DNA from 4 places in the Glutamicibacter sp. NPDC087583 genome. Region 2 is predicted to be linked to each of the others. Evidence: riboswitches for the same ligand, from Rfam matches in the RefSeq annotation. Region 2 holds a riboswitch; each other region holds the start of a gene.

Region 1 (7,733 bases), on a different contig from region 2:
GGCCCTGCGGGTTTTAGGCCGTAGAGAAGTCTACTCGGTTCTCGTGCGCCTGCGCGAAGAAAGAGCGCTCATGTTCCGCCGAGCGGATGAAAGCGGCCTCCATGCGGGCCCGCAGCTGCGGATCTGCCTGCTCGAACGCCTGGCGGACCATTTCGATGGCCTGCTCGGTGGCGGAATCGAATTCCTCGGATGCATAGGTTTCCAGCCATTGCCGATAAGGATGCTCGGCATGGTTGGCTGCCGACAACCGCTTGCCGATGTCCTGGTACAGCCAGTAGCAAGGCAGGATCGCGGCAATCAGCTCCCCGTAGCTCTCCTGGCTGGCGGCCAGGTGGTTGGTGTAGTTCAGCGTGGTGGCGCTGGGCGTATCAGCGAACTCGTCCAGGTAGCTGCCGTGCAGCTGCAGCTCGCCATCGAGGATGCCGTTGGCGCCACGCGACCAGAAACGCTGGGCACCGAGATCCGGCGCCATCGAGCTGGCCAGCGAAAGCACCTTGGCATAGCGCAGCAGATACAGCGCATCCTGGGCGATGTAGTAGTGGAAGTCATCCCGGTCCAAGGTGCCCTCGGATAGCCGGGTGATGAAATCCAGCTGGTCGATTTCCTCGCGGATCGGCTGGATCTTCTGCCACCAGTCGCCCATGGGATCTGCCGTGCCGAAGAAGTCGATGAAGTGGTTGACCGGGCCGTGGCCGCTGCCCACCTGCAATTGGTCGGCCGCTGCGATGGCCTTGGAGAGGTAGGACTTGGACTGCTCCAACGCGGCGATCCAATCTCCAGTGGCAGCGAAGCGGGTAGCCAGAGTGCTGGAAAGGGTGCAGCCGGTGCCGTGGGTGTTCCTGGTGGCATGGCGCGGGCCGTGCAGCTCCAGTTGCACCCCGCCCGCCGACACCAGGGCATCGGGGCAATCCGCCCCGGCCAGGTGCCCGCCCTTGGACAGCACCAGCGTGCCGTGCTTGGCAGCCAGCCGCTGGGCCTGGCGCAGGGCTTCGTCCCAGGAAGGGGCCACAGGCTCGCGCAGCAAGCTGGCCAGCTCCAGCAGGTTCGGGGTAATCACCGTGGCGCGATCCAGTAGCGAATCAAGGGCGGATTCGTCGTCGAGCAGGCGATCCCCGCTGGTCGCCACCATGACCGGGTCCAGCACGACGGGGGCGTCAACAGTTTCCAGCCAGCTGGTGACTGCGCGGATCACCTCGGCGTTGGCCAGCATCCCGATCTTGATCGCATCGATGCGGATATCTGTACTCACGGCTTCGAGCTGCGCGAGGACGAAATCGCCGCTGATCGCCTGAACTCCGGATACCCCATGGGTGTTTTGCGCAGTCAAAGCGGTGATCACGCACATTCCGTAGCCGCCGTTGGCGGCAATGGCCTTCAGATCCGCTTGGATTCCGGCGCCGCCGGAAGGATCGGAGCCTGCGATGGATAGGATGTTCATTTCGAGGCCTCCCAGGCTGCGACCAGCTGCGCGCTGGCAAGTTGCGGATCTTCGGCGTTGCAGATGGCGCGGACCACGGCCAGGCCTGCGCCGCCGCCGGCGCGGATCGCGGCGGCATCGTCTTGGGTAATTGCGCCGATCGCTACGCAGGGCAGCTTGGCCAAGGCAGCGGCTCGCGCAAAGCCGTCCAGCCCCAGGGGAGCAGGATGGTCTTTTTTCGTCGGAGTGGCGCGGATGGCTCCTACACCGAGGTAGTCGATCACCGAGGCGTCCTTGTTCGCCTGGGCCAATTGCTCATCGCTGGAAGCACTCAAGCCGATGATGCCCTCGCCGATGATCTGGCGAGCCAACTGTACCGGCACATCTTTTTGCCCGATATGGATGCCGTTCACTGCTGCGCCAGCAGCCCGTGACGCGAGGTAGACGTCAATGCGGTCATTGATCAGCAACTGGGCTTTGCCCTCGGTGAGCTTGGCAGCCGCGCAGGCCAGCTCGAAGAATTCCCGGGCGCTTTCATCCTTGGCGCGCAGCTGGATCCACCCGATCCCTCCGGCGACGGCGCCCTCGATAACTTCCAGGGTGCTGCGTGGGGTGCAGCTGGCAGTGTTGGCTACTAGATAAGCGCCGTAATTATGCATGGTTCAATTCCTCGTACTTCAAAGTCTTCAGTTCCCCGGGATCGGCAGCCGACAGCGCATCAAGGAAGGCAACTGCGAAGCTGCCCGGACCGGAGCTGCCAGCCAGGGCCTTTTCCGCGGCCAGGCCATAGAAACCGTGGGCTGCGATGGTGGCCTCGAACGGGTCATCGTGGACCGCAACCATCCCGGCGCAGACCGCGCCCAAGGCGCAGCCGCCACCTGTCATCCGGGTCAAGCCAATTCCGTTGGTATGCACCAAGACGGTACGCGCGGCGTCGATGATGGCGTCAGCCTGGCCGGAAATGGCCACTACGCAGTCGTGTTCCGTGGCCAGTTCGCGTCCCGCCGCCAAGGCGGCAGAAACCTCATCCAAGGCATCGACACCGCGCGAAGCAGATTGCCGGCCGGCCAGGGCCAGGATTTCCGAGGCGTTGCCGCGAATCAGGGTCGGGCGTTGCCGGACAATGCGCCGGGCAAACTCCGTGCGCACCGGAAGCGCTCCCACTGCCACTGGATCCAGGACCCAGGGGGTGCCTGCAGCGCTCGCCGACTGCACAGCTTCTTCCATGGCGGTCAGCTGTTCAGTGCTTGGAGTTCCCAAATTCACCAATACGGCTGAAGCTGCCTTCGCGAATGGGCCGGCCTCTCCGGGCAGATCCGTCATGGCCGGGGAAGCCCCGGATGCCAGCAAGACATTGGCGGTGAAATTGGATACGACGGTATTGGTCAGGCAAAAAACCAAAGGTGATTGTTGCCGGTATTTTTGGGCAACTGCATGCAAAGCCATGCGACATCCCTCCGCTAGCGTGAACTAGATCAGGTTCTACGGGTCTTATCTCAGTCGGTTGATCCGACACCCCGTGTCACTGCCATAGAGCGTACGCACAACCGGTTCCGAGGACAAGTTACTTACGCTCGCGCCGCGCCACCAAGGCCTTGAGCGTGGCCGCATCCACCTTCTGCGCGGCCGCCAACGCCCAGAGGTGATCCACGGCGGCCAGGAGATCTTCACTGGTATCCACCGGCTGCGGCCGCTCGTTGACCACTGTGCCGGCACGGCGCCGGGAGGTGATCAGCTCTTCGGCTTCCAGCTCCTTGTAGGCGCGCGCCACTGTACCGGCAGCGACGCCGAGGTCCGTGGCCAGCGCACGCACAGTAGGCAGCTTGCTTCCCGAGGGCAGATCGCCCAAGGAGATCAGTGAAGCAATCTGCGAGCGGATCTGCTCATAGGGCGGGGTAGCTGCTTGGAGGTCAACACTGATCTGCGTGCTCATGAAGTAGCTGCCGGCTGATGTTCCCGCACGAAGGCGCTACCGGGGCGCTCTAGGAAAATGACTGCTGGGACAACGAAGATAAGCAATGCAAAGAGTCCCAGCCCGGCCGGGAATCCGTAGCCAATGAGCAGCATGGCTACCACTGCACTGGTGTTAACACGCATTGAACGCAGTTCCAGGACCTTGCGGTACCAGATTTCTTCGGCCGACGAGACAGCCCAGGGAATAATTGCCCGGCGGGAGAACCAGACGAATCCAAGATGGGTTGCCAGCAACAGCAGGATCAATCCTGCAACCATTGTCTTGCCTGGAGGCACGAAGCCCCACAAATAGTCCAGCGGCGGATCGAGCAGAAAATAGGTGCTGGTGGCAAACAGCAAGCCAGCGGCGATGTAGGACCACAAGGGCAGGGGCGCGTGGTACTTGGGTGCTGCAGACGCCTGCCGGGCCACCGTGCTGACGTAGCTGAGATAAAGCGCATTGAGAACGGCATAGCTCAAAGCCGCACCGGCAAAGATCATTAAGATCCACGTAGTTCGCTCATTGGTAGGCATCTGGAGCTCGTCATCCAGTGGCAAGAATGACCAGCCGATTGCAACGCTGAGCAAGGTGAGTGCTGCAGTTACGTATTGCAAGGTGAATAGTTGATCACGCAAACGCGAGAAGGCGGTCCGTTCCCTGGTGGTGGATTGAGCTGAGAATGTAGAGCGCGGTCCCCAGAAGAGCAACGTGAGGGCGACCGCAAGGGCGCCATAGCTAACGAACTCGTACTGTCCATCCGGCGAATTAGCCTGCGAGTAATTGACCACCGACACGGTGAAGGCCAGCAAGACGATGCCGATATTGCGCATCAAGCGGTTGAGCCAGACTGTGCGCAACGCTTGGTTGTCTTCGGCCGAGATGCCGGCCAAGGCAGGTCTTTTCAGGATAACTACGGTAATCACAGCCGCGGCCACGATGATCCCTGCCAGGGCCACGATGAATACCGGGAGCATCTGTGTGCCCGGCAACCGCCCATCATACGGACCCTCCGACGTGTATGAATAGATGCCGTCAAAATCAAAGGTCGTGAATTCCGAGGCCGGAACGCCAACGAGCCCTTCGACTTTGGACGCCGGCCACAGGGAGCCGACCGCGATCAGCAGCAAAAGCCCAACGAAAGCCCCTAGGGCCTTGGGAAACGGAGTTGTCAGGCTGCGGGCCTCTAATGAAGCGGTGCGCACTGGCTGGAGTTCCTTGGGCCAAGTGAACAAGCCGATGAGGTAAACCAGAAGAACCCAGATCCCCGGAGTGAGTGCTTCAGCGAGAGCCGAACCTGAATTGGGCTCGGTCATTGAAACGCGCCAGGTCTCAGACAAATCCCATGAGGTTGAAGCAAAGAATGCGATCAATGCGCACCAGAACGAGTGGGATCGGGCCCGGTCGATAGCTGGTGTTCCACGCCTGTGCGCCACCGAACGCAACCAAACGCAGATGATTGCGGCAACGAAAGCGATGGATATGGCGCTCGCCGAGAACTGGTTCATGGAAATCAATGTATCAACTATTTGATACATATTGAATCCTCTGGCGAATTAAACGATGAAAAATAGTCCCAGTGACGTACGCTCAAATCATGGGTCTGTTTACTTCCACTCCGTTGCCCGAACCGGTCGGTGATTCCGCACCTCCGGTGGACGAGCATCCATCGCGCATAGCAACAGTTCTGAGTCATTTGCGGCGTTCTGCGGACACGCGGATCACGCATCCGCGACGCTTCCGCCTGCAGCAGCTCAAGGCACTGGAGAAGATGCTGGAAGAGCATCTGGAAGACTTCGTCCAGGCCTTGGCTGAGGACTTGGGCAAGAGTGCCACCGAAGCCAAATTCTCCGAAATCGACGTGGTGCGCGCGGAAATAGATTTCGCCCAGCGCCACCTCGTTGAGTGGATGGATTCCACCAGTGTCAAGGTTCCGCTGGCCTTGCAGCCAGCCATGGCCAAGGTCGAGCCGCGCCCGCTGGGGGTCGTGCTGATTATCGGAGCCTGGAACTATCCGGTTCAGCTGGTGCTCGCACCGCTGGTCGCGGCCATTGCTGCCGGCAACGCTGCGGTCATCAAGCCATCCGAGCTGGCTCCTGCGACCTCAGGCGCCTTGGCCAAGTTCCTCCCGGTCTACCTCGACGAACGGGTTTACGCGGTAGTTGAAGGCGGCGTGGATACCTCCACCGAGTTGCTTGCCGCCCGCTGGGACCACATTTTCTACACCGGCGGCGAACGCGTGGCCAAGATCGTGGCTGCCGCGGCCGCGAAGCATCTGACGCCTACCACCTTGGAATTGGGCGGAAAATCGCCGGCCGTGGTGGAGAACGATTCGTTGGCTTCCGCGAAGCGCTTGGCTTACGCCAAGTTCATGAATGCCGGCCAGACCTGCGTGGCGCCGGATTACGTATTGAGCGTGGGCGACTCGTCTGAGCTCATCAGGCGCCTGGGCCAGGCCATCACCAGCTTCTACGGCAAGGAACCGCTGACCCATCCGGACTTTGGCCGCATCGTCAGCCGCAAGCACTTTGAGCGGCTGCTGTCGATGTTCGAGCAAGGCGAGGTGGTTTTCGGCGGCGAGTACGACGAGGATACCCTGCGCATCGCGCCGAGCATCATGCGCAATGTGGACCTCGAGGGAAGTTTGATGACCGAAGAGATTTTCGGTCCGATCCTGCCGGTGATCGAAGTGGAAACCTTCGAGGAAGCCCTCGAATTCATTGCCCGGCGGCCGTCGCCGCTGGCCGCTTACCTGATGAGCGAAAGCCCGCGCCTGCAGTCGATTTTCTCTGATCGGGTGCGAGCCGGCTCCATTGTGCATAATGCTCCGTTGGCCCAGATGATCGTTCCAACCCTGCCTTTCGGCGGTGTGGGACCGAGCGGAATGGGGGCCTACCACGGCAAGCACGGGTTCGAACGGCTTTCGCAGATGCGCTCGGAATTCAACAAAACAACCGTCGTTGATACCCTGAGCGCAATATATCCTCCATATTCATGGGCCAAGCGAAAGATTATTGATCGCTTACTGTAGCGCGGTTCATAGCTTTATGGCTTGTCAGGGTGCTTGGATTGATAGGTTGGAAATTTTCAAGCATCAGGAGATGTAACGCATGACTGAGCCCGCACCGTCCCAGGACGGTTTGAAGCGTGGCCTCAAAGCTCGCCATATGCAGATGATTGCCATTGGCGGCTCGATTGGTACCGGACTATTCGTCGCGTCCGGCGGCACCATTGCCCAAGCTGGCCCCGGTGGCTCGCTGGTGGCCTACGCGCTGATCGGCATGATGGTGCTGCTCTTGATGCAGTCGTTGGGAGAAATGAGCGCCCGGCTTCCGGTCGCCGGCTCCTTCCAGACTTACGCAACGGTCTTCGTGAACCGCCACTTCGGCTTCGCGATCGGCTGGAACTACTGGTTCAACTGGGCCATTACCGTGGCTGCCGAACTGGTGGCAGCTGGCATCATCATGTCCTACTGGTTCCCTGATGCCCCGGGATGGATCTGGGCGGCCATCTTCCTGGTGCTGCTCACCGGATTGAATGCGCTGTCCGCCAAGGCCTTTGGCGAGGGCGAATACTGGTTGGCCGCGATCAAGGTCATCACCGTGGTGGTCTTCTTGATCTGCGGTGTCGCGATGATCTTCGGCATCCTGGGCGACTCCACCCCTGGCTTCAGCAATTGGACCGATGGCGAAGCGCCATTTGTTGGCGGCTGGCTGTCCATCGTCTCGGTCTTCATGATCGCCGGTTTCTCCTTCCAGGGAACCGAACTGATCGGCGTGGCCGCCGGTGAAGCCGAGAACCCCCAGCGCGACATCCCACGCGCCATCAAGGCGATCTTCTGGCGCATCATGCTCTTCTACATCGGCGCGATCTTCGTCATTGGCATGCTGATCCCGTATATGGATCCATCCCTGCTCTCTTCCGAGGCATCGGATATCACCACCTCGCCATTCACCCTGGTCTTCGAACGTGCGGGCGTAGCCTTCGCCGCGGCACTGATGAATGCGGTGATCCTCTCGGCCATCCTCTCCGCAGGCAACTCCGGCCTATATGCCTCTGCGCGCATGCTTTATTCGATGGCGTTGGACGGCAAGGCTCCAAAGATCTTCGCCCGCTTGAACAAGCGCGGCGTTCCCATGCCGGCAATGCTTCTAACCGCCTCGGTAGGCCTTTTCGGCTTCCTGACCGCGATTGTCGGCCAGGGTTCGGCATATACCTGGTTGCTGAACGTTTCGGGTCTCTCCGGCTTCATTGCCTGGGTGGGTATCGCAGTGTGCCACTACAAATTCCGTAAGGCATATATTGCCAGCGGGCAGGATCTCGCGAACCTGCCGTACAAGGCGCCACTGTTCCCGTTGGGACCGA
Region 2 (7,733 bases):
ACCTTGCGGTGAAGCTGCCCGAGCTGGGCCAGGGCCCGCAGCTGATCTTGCATGTGCTGCTGCTGATCGCTTTCGGCATCAAGGCCGCGGTCTTCCCGCTGTCCCTGTGGCTGCCGGACTCCTACCCGACCGCACCGGCCCCGGTGACCGCCGTGTTCGCCGGGTTGCTGACCAAGGTGGGCGTCTACGCGATCGTCCGCACCGAAACCCTGCTCTTCCCGGGCGGCTCGGTCAACGCCGGACTGCTGGTGGTGGCCGCGCTGACCATGGTCATCGGTATCCTCGGTGCGCTGGCGCAGACGGACTTCAAGCGCATGCTTTCCTTCACGCTCACCAGCCACATCGGCTACCTGATCTTCGGCGTGGCCGTGGGCGGGCCGCTGGCCATCGCCGCGACCATCTACTACGTGGGCCACCACATCATCGTGCAGACTTCGCTGTTCATGGTGGCGGGACTGATCGAACGCCGTGCCGGTAGCTCGAATGTCACCCGGCTCGGCTCGCTGGCCAAGCTCTCCCCGGCATTGGCCCTGCTCTTCTTCATCCCGGCCATCAATCTGGGCGGCATCCCGCCGTTCTCCGGATTCCTGGGCAAATTCGGGCTATTGCATGCGGCCGCGCAGGATGCCGATCCGCTGACCTGGGTCGTGATCGGCGCCGGATTGCTGACCAGCCTGCTGACCTTGATGGCGATCATCCGCGTGTGGGCCCGTGTGTTCTGGCGCCGTGCCGCTGATGCCGAGGTGCCCAACCAGGACCTGGTGGCCGAAGCGACGCAGGTCGCCGACGAGACGTTGGCCGGCGGCGCGCAGAACCCCCGCTTGGGGTTGAAACTGGCCAAGCAGCTGGAAGCCGACTCCTTGCCGTGGGGCATGCGCTACGCCACCGGTTCGCTGGTGCTTGCGGGCATCGCCCTGACCGTCTTTGCCGGGCCGATCTTCGAATTCTGCCAGCGGGTGGCTGCGGAACTGATCGCCCGCGAACCGTATATCAGCTCGATCTTGCCATTCTGATTGGAGGGATGATGCCGAACAAGAACTTTGAACCGCGTGACCAGCGCATTGACGATGCGCTGGATACCTCCGGTGTGCGCCACCGCGCGACACTCAAGCAGGAATGGCCGCTGCTTCTGCTGCTGCTCTTTGTCTGGGGTGCTCTCTGGCAGGACTTCTCCCTGGGGAACATGGTCTTCGGCGTGATCATCGCGCTGCTGATCGTGAACCTGTTCCCGCTGCCGCCGGTGGTCCTTTCGGGCCGGATCAATGCCTGGTACTGCCTGAAGCTGTTCATCTGGTTCCTCGGACAGGTCTTCGCCGCCAGCGTCCATGTGGCCTGGCTGGCGCTGGTCCGCGGGAAGCGCACCCGCAGCGCGGTCATTGCGGTCCCGCTGCGCACCGACTCGGACCTGATCGTGATGACCGTGGGACACGTGCTCACGCTGATCCCGGGCTCCTTCGTGATCGACGTGGACCGCAGCTCGTCGACGCTGTACCTGCACTACATCGACATCGAGTCGCCTGCGGACGTGGAGAAGGCGCGTGCCGGCATCCGGGACATCGAACGCCGGCTGATCATGGCTATTGGCAGCCGAGACGAGTACGAAGCGATCAAGAGCGAATGCGGACCGAACTTTGATGCGAGGAAGGGGTAACATGCTGGATATCGTCATTTGGATCTGCGGCATCATGCTCGGGCTCGGTGCTGTCGCCTGCCTGGTCCGTGTTGCCAAGGGGCCGTCAATCCTTGACCGGGTGCTGGCCCTGGACGTGATGCTGCTGATCATCTCCGCCGCGCTGTGCCTGGAAATGGTGCTGCACAAGCACACCGACTACTTGCTGTTCGTCGTGGCCGCCTGCATGCTCGGGTTCATCGGTTCGGTGACCGTCTCGCGCTTCGTTTCGGATCAGAGGAACGCCTAATGGAAATCTTCCTCGATGTCCTCGTTGCCGTCCTGCTGATCCTTGGCTGCCTGATGTCATTGATCGCAGGTATCGGCTTGCTGACCTTCCCGGACATGCTCACCCGCATGCATGCAGCGACCAAACCGCAGGTACTCGGCTTCCTGCTGATTTTCGCTGGACTGGCCATTTACCTGCGCAGCTGGGCTGTGGTCCCGGTACTCGTGCTGGCCTGGGGAATGCAGCTATTGACCGCACCGGTTTCGGCCCACATGATTGGCCGTTCCGGCTACCGGACCAAGCACGCTGCCAAGGAAACCCTGTTCTCCGATGAGCTGAGCCACGTGGTCAACAAGGTCAACGGAACACCGCCGACCGGAACCACCCCGGTTTCCAAGACCGGATCGCCAGACGAACAAGATTGAGAAAAAGCGGGAGCCGCCCCTCTGGGCGGCTCCCGCTTTTGGCTCAACGCCGAAGCTTACTTGGTGAACTTGGCAACAACCTTGTTGGCGCTGCGGTCAGCCACGGTCTGCAGGATTGCTGCGACCAGGGCCGAAACGACTGCGAAGCCCAAGGCACGGCGGAAAGAAGCTTCCGCTGCTTCCTCAGTGCCCTTGCGTGGTGCTTTGCTGCCGGTTGCCTTCAACCAAAGGAAATCAACCAGCTTGCCGCCGAGCATGCCAGCGCCAACGGTGATACCGGTAGTGGCAAGTTTCTGCACTTTATCCATTTTTTCCTCGCGATCAAGCTCTTGACATATCGTTCCTCTGCCCAGCATACCTGCGGTATGGTGGGGGAGCAGTAATTATTCCGACAGGGGAGCGTCAGACTTTTAAAAAAGTCGCAAGACGCTGAGAGTGCGATAGATCGCAGACCCTCGAACCTGCCCCGGCTAGTACCGGCGAAGGAAGTCGAGCATCTCGGATGCGGATAGGCGCGGCAGTATGCCCTCATTCCGTCCATCTCCCCTCCTTTCCACAGGAGGACCAGCAATGAACGAAACAGTTTCGAAGCAGCGTACCGGCTGGCGTGTAGTTGATATCGTCGTCGCCTCGGTGATCGCCGTCGCTTCAGGGGTCATTTTCTGGGCGTGGAGTGCCGGCTATGGCCTGTTCTCGCTCGCCTTTGCGGCTTTCCCGCCAGCCACCGCGTTGCTCACCGGCATGTGGCTCTTCCCGGCGGTGCTCGGCGCACTGATCATCCGCAAGCCAGGCGCCGCAATCTACTGCGAGCTGCTGGCCGCTGTGGTTGAAGCGCTGCTCGGCTCGCACTACGGCTTGACCGTACTGATCTCCGGCCTGGTCCAGGGCCTGGGTGCAGAGCTGGTCTTCGCAGCATTCCGCTACCGCAAGTGGAACCTGGGCGTGGCGCTGCTGGCAGGCTTGTTCGCCGGCTTGTTCGCCGGCATTTCCGAGGCCTACATCCTGGCCTACTATGTTGAGTACACCGCCGGAATGAAGATCTTCCACGTGATCGCCACCGGCATTTCCGGCGTAGTCATCGCAGGGCTGCTGTCCTGGTTGGCCACGTGTGGACTGGCGAAGACCGGTGCATTGAGCGCCCTGCCGAGCCGGCGTGCTCACCTGGAAAGCGCAAAATGAGTTCCTTTGCCAATTCCGGCGCAGCCTCGCTGACCCAGCGCGGTGCCGCCATCACCGCAACGGGGTTCGGCTGGCAGCACTCCGAGAGGAAGAATCCTGCCATCTCGGGACTGGACCTTGTGATCCACGCCGGTGAGAAGGTGCTGCTGGTCGGTCCATCGGGCGCCGGCAAGTCAACCTTGCTGCACGCGATGGCCGGGTTGCTGGAAGCGGATGAGGACGATCAGGTCGCTGGCCGGCTGCTCATAGATGGCAGCGATGCCTTCATCCGGAGCCACCCGGTGGGCTTGATGCAGCAAGACCCGGAAACCCAGGTAGTGCAAAGCAGGGTCGCCGATGACGTGGCCTTTGGCGCCGAGAATCTCGGAATGGATCCCGAACTGATCCGCCAGCGGATCCCCGAAGTGCTGGACGCTGTGGGTCTGGGTGCGCTGTCCTTCGAGCACCGCACCCAGCAACTTTCCGGCGGACAGAAACAGCGGTTGGCCTTGGCCGGCATTCTGGCCATGGAACCCAGCGTCATGCTGCTCGATGAACCGACTGCCAATGTGGACCCGCAGAGCATTGAGCTCTTGCGCGATGCGGTGCTGAACGCCGCCCGGCTTTCCGGTGCCACGCTGGTCGTCGTGGAACACCGGATTGAAGCCTGGGCGCAGCATGTGGACCGGGTTATCGTGCTGCAGCCCGGTGGGGGAGTCGCGCACGATCTGGACCCGCAGCAGCTGTACACCGATGAAACGGTGCGCGAGGAGCTGGCTGCTGCCGGGCTGTGGATTCCAGGCTACTTCCCGCAGGTGGCTCGGGCAACGAACGGTGCCGGTGCCACGCTGCTGGAAGCGCAGCAGCTGGTATCCGCCCGCACCGCCACGGCACCGCGCACCCAAGCGGTGGACGTGAATGTGCAAGCGGGCACCGCGACGGTGATTCGCGGTGAGAATGGCGCTGGAAAGTCGACGCTGGCCTTGACCTTGGGCGGATTGCTCGTCCCGGCCGACGGCGGGTTGGCGGCCACCGCGCAACTGGCCGACGGCCTGGGCAACTCCCCGTTTGCCTGGAAGGCCGGTGCATTGATTGGGCGGATCGGTTCGGTGTTCCAGGAACCCGAACACCAATTCGTGACCCAGAGCGTTCGGGAAGAGCTGGCTTTCGCTCCCAGCCGCGCGCAGGCCAGCAGCGCCGATGCGCCGAAATACGAGCCGGCCCAGGTCCAAGCGCGCGTGGACGCGTTGCTGGAACGCTTGGGCCTGGCGCATTTGGCAGACGCGAACCCGTTCACTCTCTCCGGGGGCGAGAAGCGGCGCTTGTCCGTGGCCACTGTTCTGGCCGCATCCCCCCAGGTGCTGATCCTCGACGAACCGACCTTCGGGCAGGATGCGAATACGTGGAGGGAACTGGCCGGGCTGCTGGTTGAGGAATTGCAGCAGGGCACCGCGATCATTGCTGTGACCCACGACGATCACTTTGCCTCGGTGCTCAAAGCAAGGGACCTGGTGCTCACTGCCGGCACCCCGGAAGCTGGTACCCCGCGACAGGGGCCGGTGCTTGATGCGCCGGTAGGGCATAGCTGGTTGGCGAAGATCAATCCGCTGGCCAAGCTCGGTGCGGTGGCTGCGGCAACACTGCCGTTGATCACCACCTTGGATTGGGTTTCGGCGCTGGTGGTGATCGTGGCGACCGTGGTGTTCTTCCCCCTGGCAGGGCTGAGCCCGCTGAAATTCCTCAAGCGCGCGTGGCCACTGCTGATTGCCGGAATCCTTGCGGCGTGGGGCATCGCCTTGGTGGGCCAGGATAGCGGCATGGTCTACGCCCAATTCGGCGCCTTCAGCATCACCGAGGGATCGGTGGCCGGGGGCATTGCCACCGGACTGCGCGCTTTCGCGCTGGCCATCCCGTGCATCTTGCTGCTGGCCACCACGAATCCAAGCGATTTGGGCGGGGCGCTGTCTCAGCAGCTGAAGGTACCCCACCGGTTTGTGCTCGGGGCCTTGGCCGGCATGCGCCTACTCGGGTTGATGGTGGAAGAATTCACCACGCTCACGCTGGCCCGGCGCGCTCGCGGTGTCGGGAACTTCGGCACCGTGGGCCAACGCATCAAGGCAACCCTCGGCCAGGTGCTGGCCTTGCTGGTGCAAGCGATTCGCCGCGCCGGACGGTTGGCCACCACGATGGAGGCCAAGGGGTTTGGCACGGCCAAGCGTACATGGATTCGCACGGCCACCTTCACCTGGCGTGATGGCATGGTGCTGGCCACGGGGATCCTGTTTGGCACGGCCGCAATGGCTGCGGCCGTGCTGGCAGGGACCTACAACTTGGTGTGGTCCTAGCGGATTGCTTCGCTCAGGGCGCTGAGCTCTTCATGGAGCTCAGCGTCCAGGCGCAACGGCTTGGCATCGATGGTGCGCACCGGGGTCAGCAGGCGGATGGAGGAAACCAGCCACACGCCATCGGCCTGGTACAGGTCTTCCGGGCGCAACGGGCCGTAGCCCAGCTCCCAGCCATCCTGGGCCGCGGCGTCGAAAATGGCGCTTTGCGTGGTGCCTGGCAGGATGCCGGTTTCAAGCATCGGGGTCAGCAGCCGCTTGGTCTCGCCATCGCGCTGGGCTACCAGCACGGTCGAGGTCGGAGCTTCCAGGATGATCCCGTCGGCGGAGGTGAAAATGACATCATGGGCGCCGTGCTTGTGCGCGTAGCGCAGGGCGGCCATGTTGATCGAATAGGAAAGGGTCTTGGCGCCCATCATGAGCCATGGCGCACGTTCGGCCAGCTTCGAGTCGTAGCCGCGATCCAGCATCAGGACATCCACACCGGTTTCACGCTGTTCCCTGCCCAAGGCCGGGGCAGGGGTCACGGTGACCCAGCAAATGGCAGGATCATTGTCGTGCTCGCCGCGCGCGGCGACCAGCTTGACCACCGCTTCTTCAGCGCCGCCGGTGGCATCGAAATCGGCCACAGCGGTATCTACCGCGGCAAACCAGCTGCGCGCATCGGGAATGGCCAAGTCGGCAACTTCAGCCGAGGTCGCCAAGCGTGCCAGGTGCGCTTCGAATTTGCGTACGGCCTGGTTGGTGTAGAGCATCGATTCAAAGATGCCATCACCTCGCGTGACTCCCTGTGCTGTGACCAGAAGTTGCGGTGCAGTGATGTCTGCAAGACGACCAGCCGGATAGGCCGGATCCAAGAATACAAGTGAGCTCATAAAGACAGATTATCGAACCCCAGCGTCTTCTGCGCGATTTCTGCAGGCGGAGATTCAGACAAGTCCGGCAATGTTCGATAAGCTAAGCGAAGGATTTTGGCCTGTACATCGCAGATCAGAGGCCGATAATGCCGAATTCGCGGGGTGTAGCCAAGGGGGTGCCCGAGTGTGGCCAAGTAATGAAGTCTTCTTGCAGATTGGCGGCGTTCTCTGGAGCGTGCTGGTCGCAATAGAGCTAGCGGTTCGCTACTTCATGATCGGCATCGTTCCGGGCAACCGGCGCCCCACCACCGCCATGGCATGGCTATTGGCTATCTTCTTCCTGCCCGTTGTGGGACTTGTCGCATACTGGCTTTTCGCCAATCCGCACCTGTCGCGCCGCCGCTTGGAAAAGCAGCGGCGTGCGCACGATGAAATCATGAAGGCCACGAGCCACATGCAGCTGCCCGAAGAATTCCATTCCCAGGAGGAATGGGTCGAATCGGCAGTCATGCTCAACCGCAATCTTGGTGCCATGCCGCTGGAAGGCGGCAACCAGGTAGAGGTCATTTCCGATTACCGGGCTTCGCTCGATGCCATGCGCAAGGAAATCGATAACGCCACCCGCTATGTGCACATCCAGTTCTACATCATGGGCGATGACCCGGATTATGTTGGACCGGTACTCGATGCGCTGGAAGCGGCCGCGGAGCGCGGCGTGCACGTCCGGTTGCTCTTCGACCACCTGGGAACCTTGCGCGTCAAGGGCTACAAGGATTTCAAGAAGCGGCTGAAGAAATCCGGTATCAACTGGCGCCCGATGCTGCCCATCGACCTGATTGGCCGTCGTTGGCGCCGCCCGGATCTGCGCAACCACCGCAAGATCCTCGTTGTTGATGGCGAGGTGGCCTTCACCGGAAGCCAGAACCTGATTGAACCCGGCTACAAGCGCGAGTCCTCGCATAAGGTGGGCCGCGAATGGGTTGAAATGATGCTCCGGGTCGAAGGTCCGCTGGTGCGCAGCCTCGACGTCACTTTCGCTACCGACTGGTGGCA
Region 3 (7,733 bases), 150 kb from region 2:
ATCATCAGCGCAATGGCTCCGAAATCCAGCGCGGAATCCTGGATATGCTCGTAAGCCAGGAAGCCTCCGAAGCCGAGAAAAAGCACTCCGGCTAGGAGCCATAGCATTTGGGCGATGAACAATCCGCCTGGGGTGGGCTCATCTGGACGTCGCGGAAAAAGTGGTTTCTTCACGTTCTCAACCCTACGTGCTTCGGTGCGGTGCCCGATCTCACACGCTCTCGACACTGACAATAGTGGCCTGTTCAAGCTAGCATTAAGTGTTCGCGAACATCAGGGTATCCCTCTCGCATCCAGCCCAATTTTTGAGGCCGGAGCCTTCTCGTGTTGTATTTTCCGCAAAGTGTGTGCGGGTCTTTATGTCATAGGGGAGCGCTTGATGAGCGTGACTTGTATCTGACTGTGCAGCCTATACGTCGTTTCTTTGGGGACGGCCAAGGCCTATCCCCTAACGAATGAGGTAATTCTTCGTGTCTTCTGACATGCCCGTAAACACCGACGACAACCAGACCCCGGAAGAGCCAACCGTGCTCTTCTCCGAACTTGGCCTGGATGCCCGCGTGCTTGCATCGCTTGCCGACCTTGGCTACGAAAAGCCATCGCCAATCCAGGCAGCGACCATTCCACTGCTTCTCGAAGGCCGCGACGTTGTCGGCCTGGCCCAGACCGGTACCGGCAAGACCGCTGCTTTCGCGCTTCCTGCCCTGTCCCGCATGGCAGAGCTGGCTGACACCAATGGTCCAGCCAAGACCCCGCAGATCCTGGTTCTGGCTCCAACCCGCGAGCTGGCCCTCCAGGTCGCCGAAGCCTTCACTTCCTACGCCAAGTACCTGCCGAACTTCACCGTTCTGCCAGTGTACGGCGGCTCGCCATACGGCCCGCAGCTCAACGGCTTGCGCCGTGGCGCCCAGGTAGTCGTTGGTACCCCAGGTCGCGTTATCGACCACATCAACAAGGGTTCCTTGGACCTGTCGAACCTGCAGTACGTTGTCCTTGATGAGGCCGACGAAATGCTGCGCATGGGCTTCGCCGAGGAGGTCGACAAGATCTTGGAAGCTACCCCAGAGGACAAGCAGGTTGCCCTGTTCTCGGCAACCATGCCACGCACCATCCGCCGCATCGCTTCGGAATACCTGCGCAACCCGCAGGAAGTTGCCGTGAAGTCCAAGCAGTCCACCGGCACCAACATCACCCAGCGCTACCTGCAGGTCATGGGCGCCCACAAGCTGGACGCCATGACCCGCATCCTGGAATCCGAGTCGTTCGAAGGCGTTATCACCTTCGTCCGCACCAAGATGGCTACCGAGGACCTGGCCGACAAGCTGAAGGCCCGCGGCTTCACCGCGGCTGCCATCAACGGCGACATCCCTCAGCAGCAGCGTGAGCGCACCGTTGAGAACCTGCGCTCGGGCAAGATCGACATCCTGGTTGCTACCGACGTGGCAGCTCGTGGTTTGGACGTTGAGCGCATTTCGCACGTTATCAACTTCGACATCCCGCATGACACCGAGTCCTACGTGCACCGCATTGGCCGTACCGGCCGTGCCGGCCGCTCGGGCGACGCGATCCTGTTCATGACCCCGCGCGAGAAGTACTTGCTGCGTGCCATCGAGAAGGCTACCCGCCAGCCGGTGACCCAGATGCAGCTGCCTTCGCTGGATTCGGTCAACGACCGTCGTATCCAGAAGTTCACTGATCGCATCGATAAGACCATCAGCGGCCAGGACTTGACCACCTTCCGCGAAATCGTGGAGAAGTTCGCTTCCGAGCACGAAGACCTGGACCAGCTGGAAATCGCAGCTGCACTGGCTCTGATGGCCCAGGGCGGCCGCCCGCTGCTGATGACCGAACCAGTCATGTCCCCTTCGAAGAAGGCGCGCATGGATCGCCCAGAGCGCGGCGAGCGTGGCGACCGCGGTGACCGTGGCGATCGCGGTCCACGTGCCCGCAAGACCGCTGCCGAGGGCAACGCCATGTACCGTCTGGCCGTTGGCCGCCGCAACCGCGTGCAGCCGGGCTCGATCGTTGGCGCACTGGCCAACGAGGGTGGCTTCGATTCTTCGGAAATCGGCGGCATCGAGATCCGTTCGGACCACACCCTGGTCGAGTTGCCAGCAGAGCTGAGCAAGGACCAGTGGCGTGCACTGTCCAAGACCCGCATCGGCGGCGAGGCCATCGAGCTTGAGCTCGACAATGGCCGCAGCCCACGTCGCGACGACGAAGGCGACCGCGGTGGCTTCCGTGGCGGCCGTGGTGGCGGCTTCGGCGGCGGACGCAGCGGCGGACGTGGCGGTTTCGGTGGCGGACGCAGTGGCGGACGTGGCGGTTTCGGTGGCGGCGGACGCGGCGGCAAGGATCGCTTCAGCGATTCGGGCCGTAGCGGTGGACGTCGCGACTACTAAGCCAGTCGCACGCAGCTGAACAGCATTGAATAACGCCCTTGGGGCAAGCCGAAAGCTTGCCCCAAGGGCGTTTTTCGTGCGCCGCAGGCTATTTACGGAGCAGGAGTTCCCACCGGGATCCCGTCCCCGAGATAGACCGTGCCGCCGCTTTCAAGGAACTGCCTGCTTTTCTGCGCCATCCCGGCCAATGCGGCCTGCGCCTCGGCCGAGCCGTACTCGTCGCGGATATCCTGGGAGATGCGCATGGAGCAGAACTTCGGCCCGCACATGGAGCAGAAGTGGGCGGTCTTGGCCGGCTCGGCCGGCAAGGTCTCATCATGGAATTCCTGTGCGGTGACCGGGTCAAGGGACAACGCGAACTGGTCATTCCAGCGGAATTCGAAGCGCGCCTTGCTCAGCGCATCATCCCGCGCTGTGGCACCCGGGTGGCCCTTGGCCAGATCGGCGGCGTGCGCAGCGATCTTGTAGGTGATCACCCCGGTCTTCACATCATCCCGGTTGGGCAGTCCCAGATGCTCCTTGGGGGTGACGTAGCAGAGCATCGCGGTCCCGTACCGTGCGATCTCCGTGGCGCCAATGGCGCTGGTGATGTGGTCGTAGCCCGGGGCGATGTCGGTGACCAGCGGGCCCAGGGTATAGAACGGCGCCCCGTCGCACAGCTGCTGCTGGCGTTCCACATTCTCGCGCACCAGATGGAACGGGATATGCCCCGGGCCTTCGACCATCACCTGCACATCGTACTTCCAGGCGCGCTTGGTCAGCTCGGCCAGGGTGTCCAGCTCGGCGAACTGGGCGGCGTCGTTCGCATCTGCGATGGAGCCCGGGCGCAGCCCGTCGCCCAGCGAGAAGGCCACGTCGTACTGCGCGAAGATCTCGCACAGCTGATCGAAGTGGGTGTACAGGAAATTCTCCTGGTGGTGCGCCAAGCACCAGCCGGCCATGATGGACCCGCCACGCGAGACCATGCCGGTGACCCGGTTGGCGGTCAGCGGGATGTAGCGCAGCAGCACCCCGGCGTGGATGGTCATGTAGTCCACGCCCTGCTCGCACTGCTCAATGACGGTGTCGCGGAAGATCTCCCAGGTCAGTTCGTTGGCTTCGCCGTTGACCTTCTCCAACGCCTGGTAGATCGGCACGGTGCCGATGGGGACCGGGGAGTTGCGGATGATCCACTCGCGGGTGGTGTGGATGTCATCTCCGGTGGACAGGTCCATTACCGTGTCCGCGCCCCATTTGGCCGCCCACTGGAGCTTGGAGACTTCTTCTGCGATGGAGCTGGTCACCGCCGAGTTGCCGATATTCGCATTGATCTTGACCAGGAACGCCTTGCCGATGATCATCGGCTCGGATTCCGGGTGGTTGATGTTCGCCGGGATGATGGCTCGCCCGGCCGCGAGCTCGCTGCGCACCAGCTCGACATCGCATTCCTCGCGCAGGGCCACATAGCGCATTTCCGGGGTGATGATCCCGGCACGCGCATAGTGCATCTGCGTCACGCGGGCTCCGCCAACGGCCCGCAGTGGCGGGGCTGAGCGTCCGGCCCATTCCGCGCTGGCCGTGCCGCGGCGGACCGCTGAGCGTCCGTCGTCGTGCAGGTTGCGTTCGCGGCCTGCATAGGTTTCCACGTCCCCGCGTTCCAGGATCCACCGCTCGCGGAAGGGTTGCAGGCCTTGGGTGGGCTCGCTTCCCGGTCCGCTGGTGCGATATACCGCCAGCGGCTCGTTGGGCTGTCCATTGGGGGAGTCTGCCAATTGGATCTGCGTGACGGGAACAGAAATTCCCGCAGATTCACGGTAGGCAAGGGTGTGGGCAGGGTGCTGTTCAATTTGTTCCACTGGGGAAACTCACTTCCTTCGCCGGCATTACCCGGACAGGTTCAACGGTCGCGGACGGCGATAGCCCGATCTCAGCCCTTGCCAGGGCACCCGTGTGGTCGCGAACAACTTAGCACGCTTGCGAGGAGAAAACGCAAACCCAGTGGTCAGGGCCTGACATCAAGGAAGTGGGAAGGGCCGGCTGTGGCGGGCCAGGATGCTTTTCATTGGCCGGAGACTCTTGCCGGGGGCACCTGGAATCCGGGGCGCAAGACGCGGCCGATAGCCGGTGCTGCAGCTTGGGGTGCGCCTTGGGCCATGCTCGCAGTGGCTACACGGCATCTGCGGGATAAACGAAAAGAGAGGCAATCTGGAACCAGATTGCCTCTCTTATTTCGAGCCCCCTGCCGGAATCGATCCGGCGACCTCGTTCTTACCAAGAACGCGCTCTACCACTGAGCTAAGGGGGCAACAGGTAAATACTTTACACAGGTTTTTGAGGTTTGCAAAATCCGTCGGGAATTTGTTGCTGAGGTCACAATATTCCTACTCAAGACCGGAATGGGCGGCAAGGAGCTGTTGCCTTCCTGGCGGTTTCCAGCACCCCGGTTCACGGCCCGGGATCCAGCTGCCGGGCACCGGAGCCGTGCCTGGGCGCCTAGGTGGATCGGGTGTTGCCCAAGTGCCGCTCGGTCAGGGGTTCTGGAGTGGGAAAGGGTGTCAGCGTTCCGAAGTTCCAAGCGGGGTAATTCGATGCTTGGCCACCGGGGATGATCCGCGGGATTCTATCCTGCGCGTCATGGCAAATCCCCGATTGACCGCGAGGAGCACTCTCGTGAGCATCGTCACCAGGGCACTTTTTGTCCCACCCTTCGTCCCCGGGGTAGCGAGTAAGAGGATAAATAGCCATTGACTAGTGGTTTTACAGAATTCTCCTGGTCTTTTCCGGGGTGATCCGCCGATTTTTCTTTGCCGGGAAATCCGTGTAGAGTATTTACTCGTTGCCCCCTTAGCTCAGTGGTAGAGCGCGTTCTTGGTAAGAACGAGGTCGCCGGATCGATTCCGGCAGGGGGCTCTGAGTGAGAAGCATTCTTGGCTTCTACTGGATTGCTTCTCACTTGTGGCGGCGTAGCTCAGCTGGTTAGAGCGCACGACTCATAATCGTGAGGTCCCGGGATCGAGTCCCGGCGCCGCTACCAAATCAAAGATCCTCGGCCTCGGCCGAGGATCTTTTTTGGTTTCCGGCCCCGAAGCAGCATTGTCCTTCGAGGGCATGAACGGCTAGTGATCCAAGTCCTTCTCCTGGTTCCCGTCCTTGGCTTGCTGAGCCAGCGACAGCAGCCCCTGGATCGCTGTCGTATCGAAATCCGCCTCTTGGCTCGGTGCCTGATTGGCATCATGGCCGTGGACTTCGGTATGCAAGCGCTGCATCTGCATGTCGAGTTTCGTCGCCATGGCCGCCGCGTCGGCAAGCTCTTGCACTAGATGTTCTGGAACTTCGCCCTCGTACTTGTAGAAGATCTTATGTTCCAGGCTTGCCCAGAAATCCTGGGCAATGGTACGGATCTGCAGCTCCACCACGACATCGACCGGGCCATCGGATAAGTAGACCGGGATCTGCACGATCGCATGGACACTTTTATAGCCGTTGGGCTTCGGGTTCTTGATGTAGTCCTTGATTTGGAGGACCTTCAGGTCATTCTGCGAGGTTAGCGTGTTCAGAACCTTGTAGATGTCCTTGACGAAACTGCAGGTAATGCGCACGCCGGCAATGTCGCTGATGTTCTCGCGAATGGCAGGCAGGGACGGGGAGATGTTCCGGCGGGAGACCTTGCGCATGATGCTCTCCGGAGTTTTCACCCGGGAAGTGACGTGCTCAATTGGATTGTAATTGTGCAAATACAAGAACTCTTCACGCAAGATCGAGACCTTGGTCAGCACCTCGTCCACCGCAAACTGGTACTCCATCATGAAACGCTGGAAATCATGGCGGAAAGCCTGCGTCAATCGCTGCAGCTCGGCCGGCGAAGGGGCGGTCTCGGCAGCTGCGATGGCCACTGCACGAGTCTTGTCATCAAATGGGACAGAAATCCTGGATCACCTCAGCAGATTATGGCCCGGCCCGCGGTACGGTTCCGGTGCAGTTCCAGCCTAAGGGCTTCTCCTAGGAATTAGGCCAGAACGAATCGGGAATTCGTCCAGCAAACTTTCGGGCTGCAGGCGCCGGCCAACCTGCCTTGCAGGAGCTAGCCATGTCCGGTGAACTATCGTTGAAGAGGTAACTTCGAGGAAGGCATCGATGGAATTCGCCAGCGACCACCGGCAGCTCTGCCACGGCATCAGCTTCTCAGAGCATGAACGCGCCCCCATGCTCCGGCTTAGGCAAGCGGAAAAATGGAGCACCGAATATCTGGAAGCCAACCGTTCCCTAAGCTTGCGCATCGGCGAACTGAAATTCTGCCTGGGCTACATCACGATGAACAGCGATGGCTCTCGCAACACCTTGCCTTGCCCGAAGAACAAAGCGCTGCGTACCGGAACCCAGTGCGAACGCTGCCGCCGGCTGGATCATTCGAAGTTCATGCATCATTTCCACAAGACCGGCGAAGCCCCGGAAGGCATGCGCAAGTACCTGGAGCAGCCGCACTTCTTGTATGTCGCAAGCTTCGCCCATGGGGCGACCAAAGTCGGTACCACCTCAACCCAGAGCAAATGGACTCGCTTGGCGCAGCAGGGAGCGGTCATTGCCCGCTATATTGCCCGCGCCGCTGATGGAGCCGCTATTCGAGTGCTCGAAGACCTTGTCACTGAACACGTGGGCCTGAGCCAGCAAGTCCGGCAGAAGTCCAAGATCAAGGGACTGGCCAGCTGGGAACTGGACTACGCCCAGCTGGACCAGATCAACTCCGAAGCGGCAAGCCGGGCCCGGTCCTTCCTTGGCGCCCAGCGGGGCTTGGAAACCTACGGCGTGCAGCTGCGCGACGAGCTGTGGGAACAACCGGCCTTCGCCCGCCCGGTAGTAGACGCCTGGGATACCCATGCGCTGCATGCCTGGAATACCGCGCTGGGCGGGAACACCGTGAATCTGCGCATCCGCGGCGTGCTGGGGCAAAGCATCCTCGCAGACAGCGGCGAAGGCACCACCGTGCGCCTGCTGGATGCCGCCGAGTTGAAGACCCGCGAGGTCGCCATCGTGGAGAACTGCGCAGATTTCAGGGAAGAGCAATCCGCCCTGTTCTGAATCAGGCCCAGCGTTGTCGGGGGAGTCACGGGGAAATGCCCCGGCCACAATGAGCGGACACAGCCGGAGCTGAACTAGACTTGAACCATGACCAACACTCCTTGGGAATCAGCCTCACCACGCTATAAGAAGCTCGTCTTCGCTGCCATGGGCATCATGGGCGCAGGCATCATCTTGGCCATCATCGGCGCCAACATTCCATCGCTGCCAACGGTCTACACAGCAATCGGCATCATGGTCATCGGCATGCTCTGCCACATCGCCGGACTGGTTGTCC
Region 4 (7,733 bases), 330 kb from region 2:
TTGCTGCCGTCAGCGGCCACCGAGTTGGCGTCCAGTTCCTTGCCGATTTGCGTGCTGATGAATTCGCGAAGGGTGGTTCCTTCGTCCAGGTTCAGTTGCCGTGAATTGAAATTAATGCCGATGCTTGTCATGGTTGCTGCTCCGTTCGGTGAGCGGTCTAGGTTGCGTTGGCAAAGCGGTGGGGATCCACAGCCTGGTGCAAGGGGTGGGATTGGTGGCCGTGGGCGAGATCCGCAGTGAGCGTTGCGCCCAGCGGAGCCAGCAGCACGCCGTGCCGGGAGTACCCGGTGCAGAGCAGCAGCCCTGGATCAAGGCGTCCAAGCAGCGGCCGGTCATCTGGCGTGGCGGGACGTGCCCGGGCCGTTGCCTCGTTCAGCGTGTAGTCGCTGATGCCGGGGACCAGCTTTCTCGCGTTGTCCAGCAGCAGGTGCATCGCGCCAATGTTCACCGCTTGTTGCCGGTCTTCACGGACGCTGGCGCCAAGGACGAGGCTGCCGTCCCTTCTCGGCACCAGATACACCTGTTCCCGGTGCACGAGGCCGCGGATGGTGCGGGTGATGAGCGGCGGGCCTGCTGGTCCCTGGATCCGGAGGATGTCCCCGTAGACCGGGCGCAGCGGAAGTTCGTTCAAGCCATCGAGGGTGCCAAGACCGGTGGCCACGATGGTCTGCTCCGCTTCGAGGATTCGGCCCGATGCGGTCCGCACAGCGGTGGTCCGCTTCCCGTCGGTCACCAGTGCCTGCGCCCGTTCCTCGACCAGGTGCGGACGCAGATGCTCCAACAGGATCTTGACGATGGATCGAGGGTCGACCTGGTGGTCATCTTGGCACAGGACCGCGCCAGCAATATTGGCGGCCAAGGCTGGTTCGAGCTTGCGGGCTTGGCTGGGCAGCAGCTTTTGCGCTGACAGGCCGAGGGATATCTGCAGTTCGGCCAGCTCGTGCAGGGCTTCGCGGTCCGCAGGCTCTGCGGCGACAACGAGCGTGGAGTTCTGCAAGTAGTCCGGGCGTTGCCCGGTGGCCGATGCGATGCGCTCGATGAACTGCGGATAGGCGGCATTCGAGGCGGCAAGCAGCTGGTGCAACGGGCCATTGCCCCAGACCGTTTCAGCTGCCGGGGCCAGCATTCCTGCTGCCGCGTAGCTTGCACCTTGGCCGGGTGCCGGATCGATGAGGGTGACGGTGTGTGCGCGTGATTCCAGCTCGAACGCGACGGCCAGGCCGATTATCCCGGCGCCAACAATGTTGACATGCACAAGGGCACGCTTCCTTCCTACGGCGGCATGACCCGCATCAGGTGTAGCGGTCGGCTCGGTGCCCTCTCAGCCTGGTCGATTCAGGCTCCCGCGGATTACAGCGATTATAAGCATGATGCAGCTCATAAAGTCGAACTTCATTGAACGCAGTTCCGTCATCTTCTGTGATGTACTTGCTGACATGGCATTCCATGACTTCCCTATCGTGCTTCCCCAAGGTTCTGCGCTATCCAGCACCATCATCTCGTTGGAGCAAGAACTCTTGGAATCCAGCCAACGCCATAGCCAGGAGCAATTGCAGCGGCGCTTGCATCCTCGGTTCGCCGAGGTGGGAGCCAGCGGGCGAGTCTATGATCGCGAGGCCATCATTGCCCAGCTGGCCCGGGAGCCGGCACGGGATGCCGGGGCGTTGAAAGTCGAAAGCCCGGTGGCTCTCCAGCTTTCAGACCAGCTGGTGCTGCTGCGCTGGAAGCTGCTCGCCGGTTCCCCCAGCGAACGCAGTTCACTGTGGATCCATGAGCAGGGCCGCTGGCAGCTGCTCTTCCACCAGGGCACGGCCGCCGCTCATCCGCAGCCATCTGCAGGACCGGAGGAAGCCGTGCATGCCGGCGGTGAATTCTCGGTGCGCCGGCTGCGCCTTTCGGATGCCGAAGCGGTCTACGAGGCATTTTCCTCGAACCCCGACATGTTGCGCCAAGGCGACGCCGATTCCCCGCAAAAGGCTGAGTCGTATGTGCGCGCACTGCTGGAGGCCGGGGAACGCCAGCAGGCGTTGGCCGTCGCATATCGGGATCGGCTGGTGGGACTGGTGTGCGGTACGGTAGACCCGGCCAATCGGAACGCGTGGATTTGGTATTGGATGAACCAGAATTACCGGGGCCGGTCGCTGGCCACCCGCGCCGTGGCAACCTTAGTGGATTACCTGTTCGACGAGCTGGGACTGTACCGCTTGGAGCTGGGCTTGCGGGCAAATAATCCCGGGTCGAAGCATGTGGCAGAAAGCAACGCCTTCCTGCACGAAGGTGTCGAACGGGGCAAATTCCTGGTTGCCGGAGAACGCATCGATGTGCACACCTACGCACGGTTGCGTACCGATGGCGGCTCTGCGGTCATGCCCTTGCCGTGGGGCACGCAGCAGTAGCTTGGCGGGCATCAAAAAAGTCGCGGAATCCGGTCTTGGATTCCGCGACTTCTTATCTGTCCCTCAGGTTTTGTGATGCGTGGTTAGATGCCTGGGCTCGATGCCGGTGGCGTCGAGTCCGGGCCATTGGTGGTCTGTTGGGCCTCCATCTTTTTCAGCGTGCGGGCCGCAGCATCACGACCGCCGAGGCCAAAGGCCAGAGCCGCTGCCAATGCTGCGCCAATGACGATTGCGCCGAAGGCCATGTTGATGATCGAATCGGCGATACCCATGTACTTCAGGCCCATCGCCACGAACAGCGCAATTGCCGTGTAGCGGATGATCTTCGAAGCAGTAGTGTCACCCAAGAAGCGGCCAATGACGTTGGCGATGACGAAACCTGCGGCGATAATTGCTGCGCCGAAGAGGATCTTGCCGCCCAAGGCCAGGATCTCATTGAGGATATTGGTGATCGCTGGGAAGTTCAGCATCTGGGCCGCCATCACACCGAAGAACAGCACGATAGCAATCTTGACGATGCCAGCGATGATTCCCGAAGCGCTCTTGCCCTCGGGAACTACGCCCCACTGGGCAACAACAGTGTCGGTACCCACGCCGTGGAGGGTGGATTCAAGTAGCTGCCCGACGAACTTGGCAATCAGGATACCCACGGCCAAGAGCGCCAAGGCCATGATGACCTGCGGGATTGCGGTGAAGACCAGCTGCAGCATCTGCTGGGCAGGTACCGAAATTGCCGCGATGCCCAGAACCTGCAGGGCTGAAATTGCGACGACTAGCAGGATCAAGGCGAAGACGATGTTGGCAATGATGTCAACGATCTTCGCTTGGGATTCGCGAGACTGAACTTCATCTACTGGTTCGTTGCCTGGGGTGACCTTGCGGACCAGTCCGCTAAAATCGACAGTTCCCAAACCGGTCCTCAGCAGCTGGCGAACAATATTCGCGATGACGTAGCCAATGAAGAAGATGAAGCCCGCACCGATGAGGTTGGGGATGAAGGCCATGACGCCGCCGAGCATGCCCTGCACCGGCGATAGCACTTCGGATAGAGCGAAGACTTGCAGGATTGCCACGAGGCCGAAGAGCCAGACAATCAACCCCGCGACCTTGCCCAGGGATTGGCCTATTTGTTCTCCGTCATTGCCCTGCTTTTGCAGGAACTTCACCCTGTTCACCAGTTTGGCGGCAGCCCAACGAACTATGCGTGCAACTAGCCACGTAATGATGAGGATGATTAGCGCGATGCCAACCTTTTGTAGCATCGACGCCCAGTCGATATTGCCTAAAACGTTCTCAGACTGCATTGCTGCTCCTTCAACGTAGGGACAATCCGACCCTACGATGAAGGTTCTCCGCTGACTAGGGCAAAGACCCATGCTCCCAGCTTGAATCATTGGACTTTCACAGCTCGAATTGCGAAAAGCTGACTATATCCCGATGGATTCAACGAATTCCGAACAATAAGGCCCTACCGACAACCGATCCACGCAATATTAGAAAGTTCGCGGCTGCGTCCAAACCCGTGAATTGCCATGGAAGCTATTGCGGATTCAGCCATTGATCTTTATCAATCCGGGAATTACCGGAAGTCCCGCTACCTAGTTGATGACTTCGCTCCGCACGGAAGCACCCAGTTCAACGGTGCGGGAGACGGTGCAGTATTTGTCATGCGAAAGCTTGACGATGCGCTCCACCATGCTGGCTGCCTTGCGGCCTTCCTCGGTGTCGGGGAACTTCAAATCGAAACCAAGATGAATGTCCTCCATCCGGCTCGCCGAGTTCTCAGAGACCTTGTAGCCGCCCGCTTTGACTTCGAATTTCTCAGGCTCGCTTCTCCTGGTGGTCGCCACATCAACATCAATTGCGGAACACCCTGCGATGGCAGCAAGCAGCAACTCCACCGGGGTTAGCAACCCTTCGCCCTGGCCGAATTCTAGGCTGGCTCCCGATTCGAGGCTGGTGGCCTTGTACTTGCGTGCCTCGACGCGTTCGATGCTGACTTCACGGATCTCACGGCTATTTTCACTCATGAAACTATCGTGCCACGATCCAGGCTGAAGACTACACGTGGCGCAATACGACTCGTTGCGGCGACGATGCAGATTCCCCGGGCACAGGCACGAATCCGCAGTCGCCAAAGAACGCAATGGCAGGCTGGCGCTGGCAATCGAGATGAACGCTGATCCCGGGAATGCTGGCGATGATTTCATCCAGCAGGATGCGGCCCACACCCTTCTGGCGATCAGTGTGCCTCACCCAGAGCAGTTCGATGCGTGTACTGCTCCATGCCGCAAAGCCAACAATGCGTCGACCATGCTGGGCAATCCTGACTGAGACCGATTGGCTATAGACAGCTTCCAGGGCGACGGCCACCGCATCAATATCAGCAGCCGAGAGGAAGTCTCCCCGGCGTTCCACCGAACTGCGCCAAATGTCGAGCAGGTCAGGCACTTCATCTACGCTCGACAGCTCGCGCAGCAGGAGAGTCTCTTCCATGCCATATTCCTTCATGCTCAAGCGAATCCGTACTTGCTGATTCGAAATGTAGCCGGGTGCCAGCGATTCCTCAAGTTTTCATGGATCGTTGCGGCACACCAGCATGCGGTTTTTCCCCGGCTTAAGCCGGCTCGTTCATGCGGCCCGTGCGGTGGGCCCAGTCCCGCAATTCGGCCGCGGCCTGCTCGGGCTGCTCAAGGTGCACGTTATGCCCTGCAGAATCAAGCACGCGGATCCTCATCGAGGGGTACCGGCGCGATAGCTGCTCGGGATCCCGGTATCCGGTGATGTGGTCTTGTTTCCCGCACAGGATGGTTACCGGAATATCCAGCTGGCGTTTACGCTCCACGGGCAGAGGATCCAGGAAGTAGCGCTTGGATAGCTTGGCCATAGAGCGCAAGTTCGCGCAGTCCAGCCCGGGTAGCACCCACTGCGCGAAGCTCTGCCACGCCTGCTGCGATTGCACCACGGCAATATCGGAGAATTGCTGTGCTTGGCGGGGATCTATCCGGGCCAACAGCCCGGGATCCTCTACGACTACCTGCGCTTCGGGCACAGTGCGCCGCGAGGCATCGGGAAAGACCACTGGGGCCAGGAGGAATAGTCCTTGGGTCTGGCCGGGAAACCTGTCGGCCATCTCCTGGCAGAGCAAGGCGCCAAGGGAGTTGCCCAGCAGTGCGAACGGCCCCTCTCCCGCGGTTTGCCTGATCAGTTCCTCCAACCAGTTTGCAAGTTCTGGCAGTCCCCCGGGGTTCCCTAGCGGTGGACAGGTTCCGAAGCCGGGCAAGTCGACGTAGTGCAAGTCGAAGATCTGCGCGTTGGCCAGCTCTGCTTCCAGCGGCTTGAGGATACGGTGGTCTACCCCGTTGCCATGCACCATGAACAACGGGATCCTGCTCTTTGGGGCTACTCGCATTTCACCGTGCTCTTCTCCTGTGCCTCGCGCTGGCTCGCAGCGTAGCTGATCATCCATTGGCCAGCTACGTAGGTGAGCATAATCCAGAATCCCATTCCGGGGACATCGATATCCGCAAATGAGCGCAGCGCGATCAAGGAATCGGAGAGGAAGAATATTGCGCCGCCGAAGCCTGCGATCGGACCCAGCCCGGTACTGAGGATGGCCATCATCATCAATGCCAAGCCATAGATGATCACCGGGGCGAGCAGCACTCCCGCACCGGGTGAGCAGAGGACCAGCAGCAGGGCAAATGCGGCAAGATAAGGAAGCGGCATCCACCAATGGCGCAGTATCGAAGATTTCCAGTATCTTGCCAGAGCGGCGATGTAGAAGAACTGCGCAACCAGGAATGCGCTAACCATGGCCAGGAATGCAGAATCGCCGTCCATGAACCGGGGCAAGGTGTCACCGACCCAGGAGAAGAAAAGGGCTATGAGCACCAGCCGGATCAGTGTGCCACGCGGCGAGGTGGTGAGGGCGAGAACCGTTCCTGCCAACAGCGGCATCAGCAGGATCTGCGTGGCGTCCGCCAGCAGCCCCGAAGGCCAGAACAGTTGTGCCAGCAAATGGGTGGCAGTTGCGAGCAGGAGCGCCAGAGCCGCGATCCCGCGGCGTGACTGCCCCGGGATCACCGCAACGGTGTGCTCATTGCCTAGGTGTGGTTGCACTTTCTTCCTTGGGTAGTGCCGATAATTGCGTTTAGCGGCCTCGGAGCGTTGCCGGATCCGTCACCGGTTGGAAGCCGACGGGGCCAGGACGCAGAATTCATTGCCCGAGCGGTCCTGGAATACCCGCCATGGCAGCGTACCCCACGGACGGTCCAGTTCCTTGCCGCCCAATGCGCAGATGATTCCCAACGCGTCCTCCATGCTCTCGGCCTGTTCGAGACGCAGGTCCAGATGGATCGCATTCTTCCCCGCAGTCTTGGGTGAAGCTTCCCGGACAAGGACCAGCCGCGGGCCCGCGCCTGATGGATGAGCCAGAACCACTGGAGACCGCGCAACGATGTCCCATCCCAGCAGCTGCTTCCAGAATTCTGCATCTCCGGCCGGGTCAACGCAGGCCAGTTGCAGGGCTTCAAGCACCAAGCCGCTTGCGTCCTGGTCGTGGGCACGGAGCAGAAATTCGTTGCCTGCGGCATCGAGCCTGGACTCCATGGCATGCCGGTGCCGATCGCCAAGGCGTTCGCTGAAATGGGTGCCGGATCCGAGGATCAGGTGCACGCGCTGTTGAGCACGGTCCGGGTTCCGGACAGCGGGGAAGCACAAATCCAGGTATCTCGGTCCCGCCAGCTGCAGTCGGGTTTCATAGCCGTCGGCGTTATCGGTCAGCATCTGGCACTTGAGCAGGACCTCCCAGAATTCCCCTTGCTGTTTCGGGCTTTCGGCATCGAAGACGATATTTTCCCAGTACATGCTTCCAGCTTACCGCTGGGGTGATTCCGGTCACTTCGCGCATTCGTTGAACCGGCCAATAATATCCACATATGGAAATTGATTATCGTTGACTTAGGCAATGGAAACAAGAATTCTTTTCGCAGGATTTCCATAAGAATTAGTTGCAATGCTAATTTCTAACACCATGATGACATGCTTGAATTTGAGCAAGTTGTTTATCTTAGTGCCATTAATTCCAATTCCAAGATTCTCCTGGCGGAAATTGGAGCATTTTCCGCCGGTATTATGTTGCCATGAGCAACACGGATTTTCCCCACCTGATGTCAGAAGGCCGGATCGGGCCTATGAGCACCGCCAACCGCATTGTCCTTCCCGCTATGGACATGAACGTTTCCGAAGGCGGTGAAATCGAGCAGTCGGAAATCGACCACTATGTCGCGCGTGCCGCCGGCGGAGCCGGACTTGTCATCACCGGCGCATGCGCTA

What was found. Region 2 has a riboswitch for thiamine pyrophosphate ahead of ACIOU9_RS00565 (ECF transporter S component). Riboswitches for the same ligand answer to the same signal wherever they lie in the genome.
Region 1: it holds a riboswitch for thiamine pyrophosphate, as region 2 does, so the genes downstream of both, thiM (hydroxyethylthiazole kinase) here and ACIOU9_RS00565 (ECF transporter S component) in region 2, are expected to answer to the same signal.
Region 3: it holds a riboswitch for thiamine pyrophosphate, as region 2 does, so the genes downstream of both, thiC (phosphomethylpyrimidine synthase ThiC) here and ACIOU9_RS00565 (ECF transporter S component) in region 2, are expected to answer to the same signal.
Region 4: it holds a riboswitch for thiamine pyrophosphate, as region 2 does, so the genes downstream of both, thiO (glycine oxidase ThiO) here and ACIOU9_RS00565 (ECF transporter S component) in region 2, are expected to answer to the same signal.

What each region holds. Positions count from the first base shown of each region.
Region 1 covers NZ_JBIUWY010000004.1:27,698-35,430, reverse strand. Annotated here, with positions in the region: gene thiD (bifunctional hydroxymethylpyrimidine kinase/phosphomethylpyrimidine kinase) at 14-1,438, opposite strand; gene thiE (thiamine phosphate synthase) at 1,435-2,076, opposite strand; gene thiM (hydroxyethylthiazole kinase) at 2,069-2,863, opposite strand; TPP riboswitch at 2,853-2,947, opposite strand; gene ACIOU9_RS11630 (GntR family transcriptional regulator) at 2,982-3,350, opposite strand; gene ACIOU9_RS11625 (hypothetical protein) at 3,347-4,684, opposite strand; gene ACIOU9_RS11620 (hypothetical protein) at 4,671-4,901, shown strand; gene ACIOU9_RS11615 (aldehyde dehydrogenase family protein) at 4,966-6,399, shown strand; gene ACIOU9_RS11610 (amino acid permease) at 6,479-7,733, shown strand, end outside.
Region 2 covers NZ_JBIUWY010000001.1:115,085-122,817, forward strand. Annotated here, with positions in the region: gene ACIOU9_RS00540 (Na+/H+ antiporter subunit D) at 1-1,013, shown strand, start outside; gene ACIOU9_RS00545 (Na+/H+ antiporter subunit E) at 1,022-1,651, shown strand; gene ACIOU9_RS00550 (monovalent cation/H+ antiporter complex subunit F) at 1,653-1,919, shown strand; gene mnhG (monovalent cation/H(+) antiporter subunit G) at 1,919-2,323, shown strand; gene ACIOU9_RS00560 (DUF4235 domain-containing protein) at 2,380-2,622, opposite strand; TPP riboswitch at 2,707-2,828, shown strand; gene ACIOU9_RS00565 (ECF transporter S component) at 2,894-3,502, shown strand; gene ACIOU9_RS00570 (ATP-binding cassette domain-containing protein) at 3,499-5,826, shown strand; gene ACIOU9_RS00575 (aminodeoxychorismate lyase) at 5,823-6,698, opposite strand; gene cls (cardiolipin synthase) at 6,865-7,733, shown strand, end outside.
Region 3 covers NZ_JBIUWY010000001.1:264,217-271,949, forward strand. Annotated here, with positions in the region: gene ACIOU9_RS01255 (hypothetical protein) at 1-173, opposite strand, end outside; gene ACIOU9_RS01260 (DEAD/DEAH box helicase) at 482-2,401, shown strand; gene thiC (phosphomethylpyrimidine synthase ThiC) at 2,494-4,236, opposite strand; TPP riboswitch at 4,233-4,340, opposite strand; tRNA gene ACIOU9_RS01270 (tRNA-Thr) at 4,614-4,685, opposite strand; tRNA gene ACIOU9_RS01275 (tRNA-Thr) at 5,219-5,290, shown strand; tRNA gene ACIOU9_RS01280 (tRNA-Met) at 5,338-5,414, shown strand; gene ACIOU9_RS01285 (GTP pyrophosphokinase family protein) at 5,497-6,273, opposite strand; gene ACIOU9_RS01290 (DUF2797 domain-containing protein) at 6,515-7,456, shown strand; gene ACIOU9_RS01295 (hypothetical protein) at 7,544-7,733, shown strand, end outside.
Region 4 covers NZ_JBIUWY010000001.1:444,650-452,382, reverse strand. Annotated here, with positions in the region: gene thiS (sulfur carrier protein ThiS) at 1-131, opposite strand, end outside; gene thiO (glycine oxidase ThiO) at 158-1,255, opposite strand; TPP riboswitch at 1,253-1,357, opposite strand; gene ACIOU9_RS02225 (GNAT family N-acetyltransferase) at 1,437-2,396, shown strand; gene ACIOU9_RS02220 (mechanosensitive ion channel) at 2,480-3,700, opposite strand; gene ACIOU9_RS02215 (OsmC family protein) at 3,995-4,426, opposite strand; gene ACIOU9_RS02210 (GNAT family N-acetyltransferase) at 4,458-4,892, opposite strand; gene ACIOU9_RS02205 (alpha/beta fold hydrolase) at 5,014-5,808, opposite strand; gene ACIOU9_RS02200 (lysoplasmalogenase) at 5,799-6,518, opposite strand; gene ACIOU9_RS02195 (VOC family protein) at 6,579-7,265, opposite strand; gene ACIOU9_RS02190 (NAD(P)/FAD-dependent oxidoreductase) at 7,541-7,733, shown strand, end outside.